DNA from 4 places in the Lysinibacillus sp. GbtcB16 genome. Region 4 is predicted to be linked to each of the others. Evidence: riboswitches for the same ligand, from Rfam matches in the RefSeq annotation. Region 4 holds a riboswitch; each other region holds the start of a gene.
What was found. A riboswitch is a leader RNA that binds a small molecule or an ion and turns the genes downstream of it on or off. The one in region 4 is predicted to bind cobalamin.
Positions count from the first base shown of each region.

Region 1: another riboswitch for cobalamin. It lies ahead of KVT27_RS17535 (ABC transporter substrate-binding protein); the one in region 4 lies ahead of KVT27_RS07705 (hypothetical protein).
Region 2: another riboswitch for cobalamin. It lies ahead of KVT27_RS22240 (hypothetical protein); the one in region 4 lies ahead of KVT27_RS07705 (hypothetical protein).
Region 3: another riboswitch for cobalamin. It lies ahead of KVT27_RS11330 ((2Fe-2S) ferredoxin domain-containing protein); the one in region 4 lies ahead of KVT27_RS07705 (hypothetical protein).

Region 1 is NZ_JAGXJV010000005.1:83,454-86,611, reverse strand. Features, by position in the region: gene KVT27_RS17540 (FecCD family ABC transporter permease) at 1-288, opposite strand, end outside; gene KVT27_RS17535 (ABC transporter substrate-binding protein) at 285-1,256, opposite strand; cobalamin riboswitch at 1,401-1,581, opposite strand; gene KVT27_RS17530 (acyl-CoA dehydrogenase family protein) at 1,641-3,158, opposite strand, start outside.
Region 2 is NZ_JAGXJV010000017.1:13,012-16,169, reverse strand. Features, by position in the region: gene KVT27_RS22250 (hypothetical protein) at 1-284, shown strand, start outside; gene KVT27_RS22245 (glutathione peroxidase) at 372-917, shown strand; cobalamin riboswitch at 1,020-1,218, shown strand; gene KVT27_RS22240 (hypothetical protein) at 1,381-1,938, shown strand; gene KVT27_RS22235 (ABC transporter substrate-binding protein) at 1,922-2,872, shown strand; gene KVT27_RS22230 (tyrosine-protein phosphatase) at 3,008-3,158, shown strand, end outside.
Region 3 is NZ_JAGXJV010000001.1:2,214,056-2,217,213, forward strand. Features, by position in the region: gene cobJ (precorrin-3B C(17)-methyltransferase) at 1-984, opposite strand, end outside; gene KVT27_RS11330 ((2Fe-2S) ferredoxin domain-containing protein) at 989-1,360, opposite strand; cobalamin riboswitch at 1,505-1,686, opposite strand; cobalamin riboswitch at 1,948-2,132, shown strand; gene KVT27_RS11335 (energy-coupling factor ABC transporter permease) at 2,277-3,023, shown strand; gene KVT27_RS11340 (energy-coupling factor ABC transporter substrate-binding protein) at 3,025-3,158, shown strand, end outside.
Region 4 is NZ_JAGXJV010000001.1:1,531,416-1,534,573, reverse strand. Features, by position in the region: gene KVT27_RS07710 (elongation factor G) at 1-450, shown strand, start outside; gene KVT27_RS07705 (hypothetical protein) at 556-1,314, opposite strand; cobalamin riboswitch at 1,547-1,730, opposite strand; gene KVT27_RS07700 (hypothetical protein) at 1,856-2,131, opposite strand; gene KVT27_RS07695 (hypothetical protein) at 2,987-3,158, opposite strand, start outside.

The DNA of each region.
Region 1 (3,158 bases), on a different contig from region 4:
GCCGACAGAAGCACCAGATGAAATACCTAATGTATATGGATCTGCTAATGGATTTTTGAGCAAGCCTTGGAAAGCCGCTCCCGCAATGGCGAGAGAAGCTCCTACTAGCCCCGCTAAAAGCACACGGGGCAGGCGAATTTTCCAAAAGATATTGGCAGCTGTTTCATCAACTGACTGATTCCACAGCACTTCTATCGGAATATGAACAGAGCCTATAGCGACGCCACACCAGATGCTAATGATAAGAAGCGTACATGTTAATACATAGGCTGTTGCTACTTTTTTCACTTAAATACCTCAGGGTAGATAGCTTTTGCTAATTCCTCAAGGCCATCCGCTAAACGTGGTCCCTGACGGCTTGTTGTGCTTTCATCTACTTGCACAATAGCATTATTTTTCACTGCATTTATTGTATCGAAACCAGCACGCTTTGGTATTTTTGTTAAAATATCAGGTACATAACTATATGTCACCACGATGACATCTGGATTTTTTGTGATAATTTGTTCTGCACCAATTTCATACCAATTATCACCATCTGCTGCTACATTTTTTGCATGGATCATCTCAAGCATTGCGTTCATAAATGTACCTTGTCCAGCTGTATAAATATTAGGTTCATCAGAGGCTTCTACAAAAACGTTCTTAGGTTCAACGTCTTTCACTTTCCCCTGAACCTCTTCCACTTTCGCCTTCATGTCAGCAATGATTTTTTCGGCTTCTGGTAATTTCCCTGTAGCACGCCCAAGCTGTTCAATCGTTGTATAGGTTTCATTAAAATCTTGGGCATTTTTTACAACAAATACTTTCACGTCCGCCGATTCTAGCTGTGCTATAGCTGATTCCGAAAGAGACATGCTAGATTCATGAGCAAAAACGATATCTGGCTTTAAGGCAATAATTTGTTCAATATTGTACTCCATGCCACCAACTTTTTCTTTTTCAGCTACCTCTGGTGGATAATCGTCGTTGTCTGTAACCCCTACTATTTCATCCTTTAAACCTAGGCCAAACAATATTTCTGTATTACTTGGAATAAGTGACACTATTTTCTCAGGAGGAGCCTCTAGTGTAATATCCTTCCCAATAGCATCCGTTATAGTCATAGGGAATGTTGCTTCTTCCGCCTTAGATGTTTCTTGTTGTGTTTGTTCTTTTGTAGGTGTGGAATTGTCTTTTTGTGCCTCTTGTCCACAAGCTGCTAGCAACCCTATCGTTAAAAATGCCGATACCCCTATTTTCCAAAATTTCTTCATGTGAATCCTCCTTCGTTGATTTGTGCGTTCAGGTGTTAGAAATATTGTTCCATCAAAATAAGACCCCTCATCTTCGAATGATGAGGGGTCAAAATCGCACCAAAAAACTGATACAAAATCCACCATCCTATCCTCGTAGGCTGTCATGTCTATGCTATAAAGGCAGGTCTCCTGGCTTGTGCATTACGTTTTTTCAAGCCTTCCCGAAATCTTCAGTGGCATCATTTGAAAAAACTCACACTTACAGTGGCGGGACCGCATCGGAATTACACCGATTTCCCTTTTCACTTTACATAAGTAAAGAACCTTTATACTATTCAGTTGATTTTATTATACATGAAATTAAAAAAAGTCGCCTCTATCTCAAGGCGACTCCAAAGGTTATTAGACGATTTCAGCAAAATACTGTATGGTTTTCATCGGAGCACCAATCGTTCGTAATGACCAAGTTTGCTCTAAATAAACATCCGCTAGTTTGTCATATTTCCCACCAAATTTTTGTGCCCACTCAACGGCTACGACACTTTCATATAATTGAGCCATTTTTTTGGCAACATCCTTTGCTTCAAACGTTTTTGTCGCTTCATCGAGAGTACTAAAAATTTGTAAGGTTGCCGATAGTTTAGTTAATTGCTCTTGAACGATTTTCACTAATGAATGGTCTGTTAAAACTTCTAATCGCGCGCCCATCTCTTGAACAAACAATTCATGTGCCCTGTATTTATCCACTAAGCGAATAAGCTCCAAAGCTAGTATATTAGCCGTACCCTCCCATACCGTCAACACTTGCGCATCTCTCAGTAAGCGTGGTGTTACAAAGTCCTCAATATAGCCATTCCCGCCATGTAGCTCAATTGCTTCACTTGCATAATGGACCGCTTGCTCTGCCGTTTCCTTTTTCATAATGGCAATATATAAACGGTTCATGATGATGTCTTGTTCTGTTCCCTGACCACTTGTCACTTTATCGTATAATTGAATAAGATCAAAAATCGTGGCTACTTCTACATGCAGCTTAGCGGCATATTTACCTAATGTATCCTGGATCATAGGATACTGTGTTAAAGGTTTACCAAAGGCATATCGATTTGACACATAGTGCTTCGCCTCTAAGAAGCCACGGCGCATAATACCAATGGATGCCACAGCATTACAAATTCTTGATAAATTAAGCGCCTCCAGCATATAATAAATCCCTTTATTTTGATCACCAACTACATACGCGAGTGCTCCATCAAACTCAACCTCACCAGATGGAACGGCTTTCACACCTAATTTATCTTTTAGTCGTCGAATACGAAGATGGTTAGCCGATCCATCTTCATTTCGCCATGGAACTGCAAATAGGGTTAATCCTTTAGAGCCTGCTTGTGCACCCTCTATTCGTGCCAATACCATTGCAACCCCACACATCCCTGCATTGGAGGCAAAATACTTTTCACCATAGAGGCGGTATTCATTCCCCACAAGTTTTGCTTCTACTACATTCGCACCAACATCCGAGCCTCCTTGTCGCTCTGTTAAAAAAGTCGCTCCCTCATATAGCTCCATATCGCCTGTTGCACAAACATGCGGTAAGAAGCGCTGCTTAACTTCTTCCTCTGCATAATGGTCTAATAAATAGGCAGTGGCCATCGTTAACGTCACAGGGCAATAAAAACCGGGCTCCGCATGTGACAGTAAATAACCTTGTGCAAAACTATAGACATAATTCCCTTTGTGACCTAGTTGGGGAATATCTTTATGCACATAGCCAACAATCCCCGTATTATATGTCTCCTCAATTGTTTTTTTGTAGCCGTCATTGACCCATACCTCTGAAACCTCTTCGCCATAGGCATTATACCTTTGAAGGCGAGGCTCTCCTTGTCGATCAGTATGTTTCGCCCTCACGTCTATAGC
Region 2 (3,158 bases), on a different contig from region 4:
ATGAAAAGCCCGTCACGGCAAGGCATACATTACAGGCTATTTGGAAAATTGGTTTAGCAGGCCAAGTACAAAGCGATTTAGTCGTATCTTATTTAGCCAAGAGATTTCAAACTTGTTTAGATGAAAAGCATCCTACTCTCATTCGCTATGATATTATTGTATCTTTAAAAAAATTATATGATCAAACGAGTGATCCTAAATTATTAGACATAGCCCATCGCTTAATCAATGAAGAGCAAAATGTTAAATATAAAAAGAAATATAAGTCAGCCATCCGTTCTTAGTAACGAGATGGTGTTTTTTGTGCAAACCTTTGGTAATGAGGAGATTAGTCAACTATAATATATGAAAAAAACAAAAGGGGTTAGGGAATGAGCATTTATAATTATTTAGTACGAAAGCCGAATGGTGAAATTTTATCAATGGAAACTTTTCGAGGAAAAACAATGCTAATTGTTAACACGGCCAATCAATGCCGATTTACATATCAATTTGAAGACTTACAAAAAATGTACGATAAATATGGCAAAAATAATTTTGTCGTTCTAGGATTTCCTTGTGATCAGTTTGGCCATCAAAATCCTGAAGATGGAGAGGAAACTGCGCATCTTTGTAAGGTCAACTATGGAGTTACGTTTCCCATTTTTGAGCTAGTCCAAGTAAATGGTGAGACGACACATCCTTTATTTAATTATTTAAAACATGAAGTCGATTTTCGTGAATTTGGAAAAGCAAGCATGCAGGAGAAAATGCTTGCTGAGGCAATTGTTCAACTTGCTCCAAGCTTTTTAGATGGTCGTAATATTCGCTGGAATTTTACTAAATTCCTAGTAGATGCAAGCGGAAAAACCATAGCTCGCTTTGAGCCTACAGACTCACAGCTTGATATTGAGCAAGCAATTGAAAAAGTATTGTAGTAGAGTGATTTTATGGGAATTGAAATACGTCTAAAACGGCTATCATTTTTGTACGCAACTATTTTTTCCTATCAATCTATGATAAACTGCTTTACAAGTGAATTATTCTTGCAGAATAAAGGTGCTAGCTAGCATAATCGGGAATTCGGTATAAGCCGAAGCTGTTTCCGCAACTGTAAGTACAGCTATTATAAAGATGAACCACTGTTTCATAGGAAAATGGGAAGGTTCTTTATAGCTCTTATAAATTATATAGGAGCGTTGTACAAGCCAGGAGACCGACCTTTATTTGAACGTATAACAACTCTTCGGAAGCTAGGAGGATATACGGCAAATACATAGGCAGTGTCGTGTTTCTATGACAATCATTATGTTATTTTCGTCGTTCCTTTGCGTGAGGAGCGACGTTTTTTTATGTTCTATAAAAGTGAGGATTTTCATTAAGAAAAAGGGGGACAGCAGGTTGAAAAAAGATACACGTTATTCTTGTTATCCTTTTATGCGAGAGAGGGCTTCAACTGTCGATTTTGAGATTCGCACAGATAGTTTAACAACGCATTTAGGGGTTGCGCTAGCTATAGTAAAGAAAGAGGATGTCCAAGTTGTTGCAGATGATTTAATGCAGATTTTACCTATGGCTTATCATGTGAATGGCTCGGTTCGTGGGAAGCTAGCAGTTACAGATGAGGATCTATCCTGGTTAAGTGAGCGCTATGATTTTTATGTAAGTCATGTGAAGGAAGAGATTCAAAATTTTGTTTTACCTCAAGGAACAGAGGCTGCTGCTGCTTTACATCTTTGTCGTAGTGAGGCGAAAAAATCATATCGAACTTTACACAAGGTTTCGGAAGAACGAGAGGTACCGACTATTCTCTTCGATTATTTAGGCTTATTAGCCAATGTATGTTTTGTAATGGCTGTCTATACGAATCAACAAGCTGGAATAGCTGAAATTCCGTTTATGAGTAAATCATATCCAATGAAAAAGAAAAAGGTGAATAATAATGAAGAAACTATTTAATTTACAATGGCTATCGGTTTTATTGCTAGCGCTCGTTTTAGCAGGTTGTGGAACTGCGGAAGATACAAAAAATAAAAATGGTTCTCAAGATGAACAAAAGATTGAGCAAACAAGTTACAAAGTAACCGATGATCGTGGCGTAGAAATAGAGTTTAAGGAAGTGCCAAAAACAGTTGTGTCCTTACAACCAAGTAACACAGAAATTCTATTTGCATTAGGGGTTGGCGATAAAATTGTAGGTGCCACTGAATATGATACATATCCAGAAGCCGCCCAAAAAATCGAACGTGTTTCTGATACTGTGAATTATAACAGTGAGCGAATTTTAGCGTTAAAGCCAGATGTTGTTATTGCGTATACGATTGGTGAGAAGGATGCACTTAAGCCACTCGAGGATGCAGGAATTAAAGTATTTGTTATTCAATCAGCGGCTACATTTGATGATGTATATGGAGATATCGAACAAATTGCAGCTGTTATGGATGTTAAGGATAAAGGCAAGGCATTAAACGAGGAAATTAAAGCAAAAATCGCTGATGTGCAAACAAAGGTTAAGGAAGTAAAAACACCAAAAAATGTTTATTTAGAAATTAGTCCGAAGCCAGAAATATATACAGCAGGCTCTAGCACTTTCCAACAAGAAATATTAAATGCGGCAAATGTAAAGAATGTGTTTGCAGATTTAGATGGCTGGAAGCAAGTATCTGAGGAAGATGTAATTGCGAGAAATCCAGACGTCATTTTAACAACAGTCAACTATACAGAAAATCCAATTGGAGAAATCCTTGCTCGTGATGGGTGGAATACGGTAACAGCTATTCAAAACAAGGCAGTTCAGTCCCTTGACACAGATATCTCAAATCGTCCAGGTCCACGTATCGGTGAAGCAGTTGAGCTTGTTGCTAAAGCTGTGTATCCAGAGTTATATAAATAAGATCGTAGAAAATGCTAGTTGTTTATTACAGCTAGCATTTTTTATTTTATTACCTAGTGTGAAAATTGGTATTCATGTAGTTTGTTCGATAGAATAAAGGTAAGAACGCTTATTAATATAGGGAGGTGTAGTTCAGTGAAGCAAGTACAAAAAAATATTCCGTTTGAGGCCGTTTATAATTTCCGAGATATGGGGGGATATCAAACGAGAGATGGGCGTGTTATAAGAAATGGCTTATTTTATCGCTCTGCCGCACTTGGTAAAATGACATCGACAGATAAAGAAT
Region 3 (3,158 bases), 680 kb from region 4:
GATAGCACTTGTTCCCTTTACCATTGCAAGCGCAGCTGTAGCCATTTCAAGTGCTGTTTTTTGCGGCTTTGGCATAACGGCTATACTGGGTTTATTCATTCTCCCTGCATTAGGGTCTGCCGCAAAGTCATTTCGTGCTGTTCCTGTCTCTTGATTCATCGCCCATGGCTCATTTTCTTCCCGTAAGCGTTGATGTGGACGTAATGGCTGTTTTTCCTCGCCAAGTGTATATTTACGTTGGTAGCCACGCGGTGTAATCATTTTATTATCATAGAAGAACGTAGATGAGTTTCCGATAATAACCGTTGTCAGCATACCAATATCATGTTCCAACATTTTTGCCAATGTCGTCATCGTCACTTCCTGACGTTCTCGATAGGCACTTTTTACAAGCCCTACTGGTGTGTCAGGAGAACGATATTCTAAAAGAATTCGTTGCGCTTCGACAATTTGTCTTGTACGGCGACCACTTTTAGGATTGTATAAAGCAATAACAAAATCGGCCATAGCTGCGGCTTCCACACGCTTCGCAATTAAATTCCATGGCGTAAGATGGTCACTCAAACTAATGGTACAAGCATCATGCATAATGGGTGCACCAAGTAAACTAGCACATGAATTGATAGCTGAAATACCTGGGACAATCTCCACTTCAATACCAGTTGCCTCTGTCCAGCCTAGCTCAATTAATACTTCATACACTAATCCCGCCATACCATAAACGCCCGCATCTCCACTCGAAATGACCGAAACAATACTTCCTGCCTCTGCTTGACGAACGGCCTCCTGAGCACGTGACACTTCCTCTGTCATACCTGTACTGACAATGGATTTTGCGCTGACTAAATCTTGAATCAGCTCAACATAGGTTTTATAGCCTATGATCATATCACTTTGTTGTAAAGCCTCTACTGCACGTGTCGTAATATGCTTAAAGTCTCCAGGCCCAAAGCCTACTACGAAAATTTTCCCTTTTTGCGCCATGTTTTTACCCCTCTTTCACCTTTTCAATCCCTTTAATGGCTGTCGTTTGCGCTGTTCGCTGTAATGTCCCTTCTCGAAGTGTAAAAACATGATCGTTATATAAGGATTCATGATGCAAATCCTGTACAAGTGTTCTAGCATGCTCCGTTGATGGTACACGATACCAATTCCCCTGAGGGTAAGCAATTACAACACAAGCATCCTTGCATCGTCCATTACAGCGCGTTCTTGTCGTATGTATTTCTTTATCTAGTGCGTTACGCTGTATTTCATCTCGTATAGCTTGGGTAATTTCCTCCCCACCCTTGTTCATACAGCTACTGCCATTGCAAATAAAGAGATGTGTTTTCATCCCCTCTAAATTCCACGTTGTCATCTTATATCTCCCCTCATTTGCTTTTGGAAAAAAGAAAAAACCTTTACTCTGCCGAAGAGTAAAGGTTTGTAGAAGCCAAATAAAAACGAATAGATTGAAAGACAGATCCTCGCTTTTGCTTCAACTTCTCCCTCCGAAAAGTTTGCATGCACAATCTGATAAGCAGGTTTCCTGACTTAAGCTTCATTTTACTGTCGCACCTTCCCTAGTTTGCACAGGTGGCATTGCGATTTCATCAGCTATTACAGTAGCGGGGGCTGTATTGGACTTTCACCAATTTCCCTATTATCTCGAGTTCTTCGAGCACTTATCGACGTTTTATATGAAATTTTTAATCGTATATATAATAGAAAACTGTCTTAATCATATCTTATTATTTTAAAATTTCAATATTTCTTTAAAAAATCATGACAAATTTATCAATTTCATAGGAGGGTTGAAAGCTATTAAAAAATTGAATTTGCCTTCTTTAATCCTAAAAAACGTTAGTTATCAGAATTTTCGACATTGATATTCTATTTTTAATTTTTTATAAAAAAAGTATAGCATATTTATGGAAATTCGTGATACACTTTGTCGTGAAATCTCACAACTTACTATTTTTTGGTGTAAAATGCTCGTCATTTTGCTTAAAAGGGAAGCCGGTTTAAGTCCGGCGCGGTCCCGCCACTGTAATAGGGAGCTTTATAGAACATGTCACTGTCCAATAGATGGGAAGACCTATAAAGTGTTGAACTAGAGCCAGGAGACCTGCCGAAAATAAGTGATCGTTTCAGCCTACGAGGATAGGTGTGCGGCTTAGCAGATGAAAATGTTATTTGCTTTTTTAGCTATGCACTTTTCCAACAACGGAAAAGTGCTTTTTTATTACGCACGCTACATTCTAAAAATCTATTTACAGTTTGGAGGAAGAAAATTGAAGCTGTCTTGGTGGAAATTTAGTTATTTTCTATTGGCTTTTTTAATGGTGCCAAAGCGTGCCTTCGCCATGCATATCATGGAAGGGTTTTTACCAATCGAATGGGCTATTTTTTGGTGGGCAATCTCCATCCCATTTATTATTTTAGGATTGCGCTCTATTCGTAAAACAATTGAAGAAAACCCTGAAACAAAAATGATTCTGGGGCTGTCCGGTGCGTTTGCCTTTGTCCTATCAGCCTTAAAAATCCCTTCAGTTACAGGGAGCTGCTCACATCCAACAGGAGTAGGTCTCGGGACAGTATTATTTGGACCGTTAGCGATGAGTGTCATCGGGACAATTGTTTTATTATTCCAATCTTTACTTTTAGCACATGGTGGGATCACAACATTAGGGGCTAATGCTTTTTCGATGGCTATCGTAGGCCCGTTTATCGCCTACTTTGTATTTAAAGGGGCGCAACAAATGGGGTTATCGTTTTCATTAGCTGTTTTCTTTGCGGCTATGCTTGGGGATTTAGGTACATATGTGGTGACTTCCGTTCAATTAGCACTAGCCTTCCCATCTGAAGTTGGAGGCTTTATGGCTTCCTTTACAAAGTTCGCAAGTATTTTTGCCTTAACACAAATCCCATTAGCTGTGAGTGAAGGACTATTAACAGTTATTGTCATGAACTTCTTGAAAAAATATAATATTAGCGAATTAAAATCTTTACGTGTTTTCTCTACAAAGGAGGCGCACTAATATGAAACGAAATTTATTACTTTTAGCCATCGTGGTGCTATTGGCCATTATCCCTCTTTTCGTCCAAAAAGGAGCAGAATTTGGAGGAGCCGACGGTGAAGCAGAAGCAGCCATTGGGGAAATCAATGCAGAATA
Region 4 (3,158 bases):
GGCGGTGATTTCCGAGAAGCCACTTTCCGAGCACTGCGCCAAGGACTGGAACAAGCACAGAACGTCCTGCTTGAGCCCTATTATCGCTTTAAAATGAAGGCTTCCAATGACTTTATTGGCCGTATGATGACCGACATTCAACAGGCTGCTGGCACCTTCGACGACCCTGTACTCACTGAAACAGACGTTGTATTAACAGGACGTGCACCAGTAGCGACCTTCATGAGCTATAGCACGATTTTTGCCGCCTATACAAATGGGAAAGGTGCGCTTACCCTCCAATTTGATGGCTATGATGTGTGTCATAATACAGAAGAAGTAATAACTCAAATAGGCTATGATAAAAATGCCGACCCTGAATACAGTTCTTCCAGCATTTTTTGTGCAAAAGGTAAAGGCTATTCTGTCCCTTGGCAAGAGGCGCAAGCAGCCATGCATTGTCAGAGTTAAGTTCATGTACTAGCATGGCAAATCTATTGAACTAGTACTTCAGATGAAGATAGAATATCTATACAAATAATAAAGCAAGCCCTCCATGAAGCGGAGGGCTTGCTTTTAAATGGCACCAACAGCTTTCTTTGAAGGCTTGTGCACCGGATAGGCAGGTTCAACCACCACGTAACCTTGTGTATTCGTGAAGTCGATAACTACTTTTCCAGGCTGGCTTTTTAATATTTGTAGTTGATCAATTAATGTTAATAATAGCTCGTGTCCGTTTCCACGTGGATGCCAATTAAAGTGATAATCATTTAATTCCTGAACGGCTTGAAGAAACTGTGAGTATTCCTGCTGCACAAATGCGATTAGTTTATCCTGATGAGGAATTTGCTCTAAATCGTTCATATACGTTTCATAAAAACGGATGACAATCGAGCACAATAAATCATTGACACGTGCAGCACTTAACACTGGATTGGGCTCCTGTGAAAGACGGTCAAGATTAGGCTTTGCTCGTGTTGAATCAATGCGTGTAATTAAGTGGTACTGCTCCCCATTCACCTCATAAACAATAGGGTTGGTTGGCATATACATCATAAAGCTATTCGTCTTCGTTTTCAGTTGATCCGTTAACGTTGCCTGAGCAAAAAGATGGCCCTCTACCTCCCCATTTTGTATCCAAATAATGTCTTTATTATATAAGATTTGCTCAAAAAAGCGATCGTTGCGAATCAGTCTCGTTGCTAATAATTGATCTATTAGTGATTCAACCACCATTCTTGTTTTCGCTTTCTTGGCAACTTCTGTCCGTGGCTGCTTACAAATCGTCATATCTACAAAAGGCGTTTCCTGTGTTGTCGTTGCATGAATATTCATCCTATGTGCATCCCCTTTGCGTACATATTTTCAAAACAAAAAGGACTTCCTACTATGTTTGAGGAAATCCTTCGCTTTAATGTGCTTCATCACACAATGCCAAACAAACCCTAAGTAAATGCGAAGGAGTTCTAAAATGAACCCTTTCATGAACTTTGGGCGTTTGACGTACTGTGACGAACAGAGCATTCTGTTTTGTCAACATGCCACCTCCTATTCCTCGTAGGTTTATGGTGTGTACTCGTAACAGGCAGGTATCCTGACTCATGATCATCGCTTCTTTTCTCCTTCCCGTCCAAGGACAGTGGATACTGAAAAGTCGCTCACATTTACAGTTGCGGGACAGTGTCGGATTCACACCGACTTCCCTTTTAAGCAAATTGCACGCAATTTACACCTATTACTACACGCTATTCAGTTGTGAAACTGACCAGAAAAATAGTAGACAAACTATTCTTCTTTAACTATTGGTTTATATTGTAATATGTACTCTACTAAAAGTCAAAAAAAGGGATACTCAATTAAGAGTAACCCTAGTTTGCTATCTATTCATTCTCTCTACTTCCTCGTATAAGTCATGCTTAAACTTAGCATCTTTTACATCACGCTTGTATTGCTCCCAATCTTCTACCTCATGTTTATTACTATGATTGCGGTAACATCTTTCCTTGGCACTATACTCATATTCTCCGTAATTTTCCATACAATTAGTCACTTTAATATACTGTTTTGCTGAAAAGTAACCTACAAAGATAAAACCGATTAGACAAACAATAATAGTTACTTTCGTTTGATTAGATACTTTCAATTTCTCCACACCTTTCTCCATAATCCATTATATATGGAAAAATAAACCTATACTAGTGGAGAATAACCATATCTAATCACCTGATAAGTAGAGTACACATTCTACTATTTTTAAATGATTGCATCAATACTTCATATAAACCATACTCTGATAAAAACCAAGTATTTTGCGCTCTACCAAGGGTCGTAATTGAATTACGAACCTTTTCGTTTTCATCTACACTTCACGATTCTGACCTGAGTATGCAAATTGGCTACGCAGGTTCTGCGTACCTATTTCGAGTACGGTGATTCTGAACCTTATAATGTAAGGGTGAGGTAATGTTGATACCCTTAATGCGTAAGGATTGTTTACGCTGAATAGCATTTCGCTATTGAGAAAGGGTCTATACATTGTATATATACTTTTCTCCACCCTAGCGATAGTATCGCCATGGTATATATTGTATATAGTGCCTTTCGCCATCTGTGGCGACCTCATGTATACAATGTATATATTAGATAAGGCACCTAAACATTGTTTTGACCTCACGCAAGGATTGTTTGCATCAGTTTGGTGGGGAAGATTGTTCCCAATCTGTTGGGAATACTATTCCTATCAGATATAACTATTGGTTAGACCTAATGCATATATTATATGCGTCATGGGCTTTCGCAACATCTTTCGAAACATATTCTACTTAGGTGTTACTGCTGAACCGTACATTATACGTGACAGATTGCCGATTAACATTTAATAGGTAGCGAGTCCGAAATAGCGATATTTTTTCGCGTGTGTGTAATCAAAATAGGTAATTTGCAAATTTTTTCTCTTGGGGTAGTCGCCTTGACTCCGCTTCTAGTTAGGATTCCATCCTAATACCGGTTATAGGTCGTTCGGGAAACCTGTTGGACGGCTCGAAGTTTTTACCGATACATGAATGAGTCCGTTCTTCATTAGTATAGTGTCCGCTACTTTAAACCAACGACTATTGATACGTATAGATTGATTTGTCTCATAGGTTTCACGATTCTTAATAGTATCCCTAATTTTGATT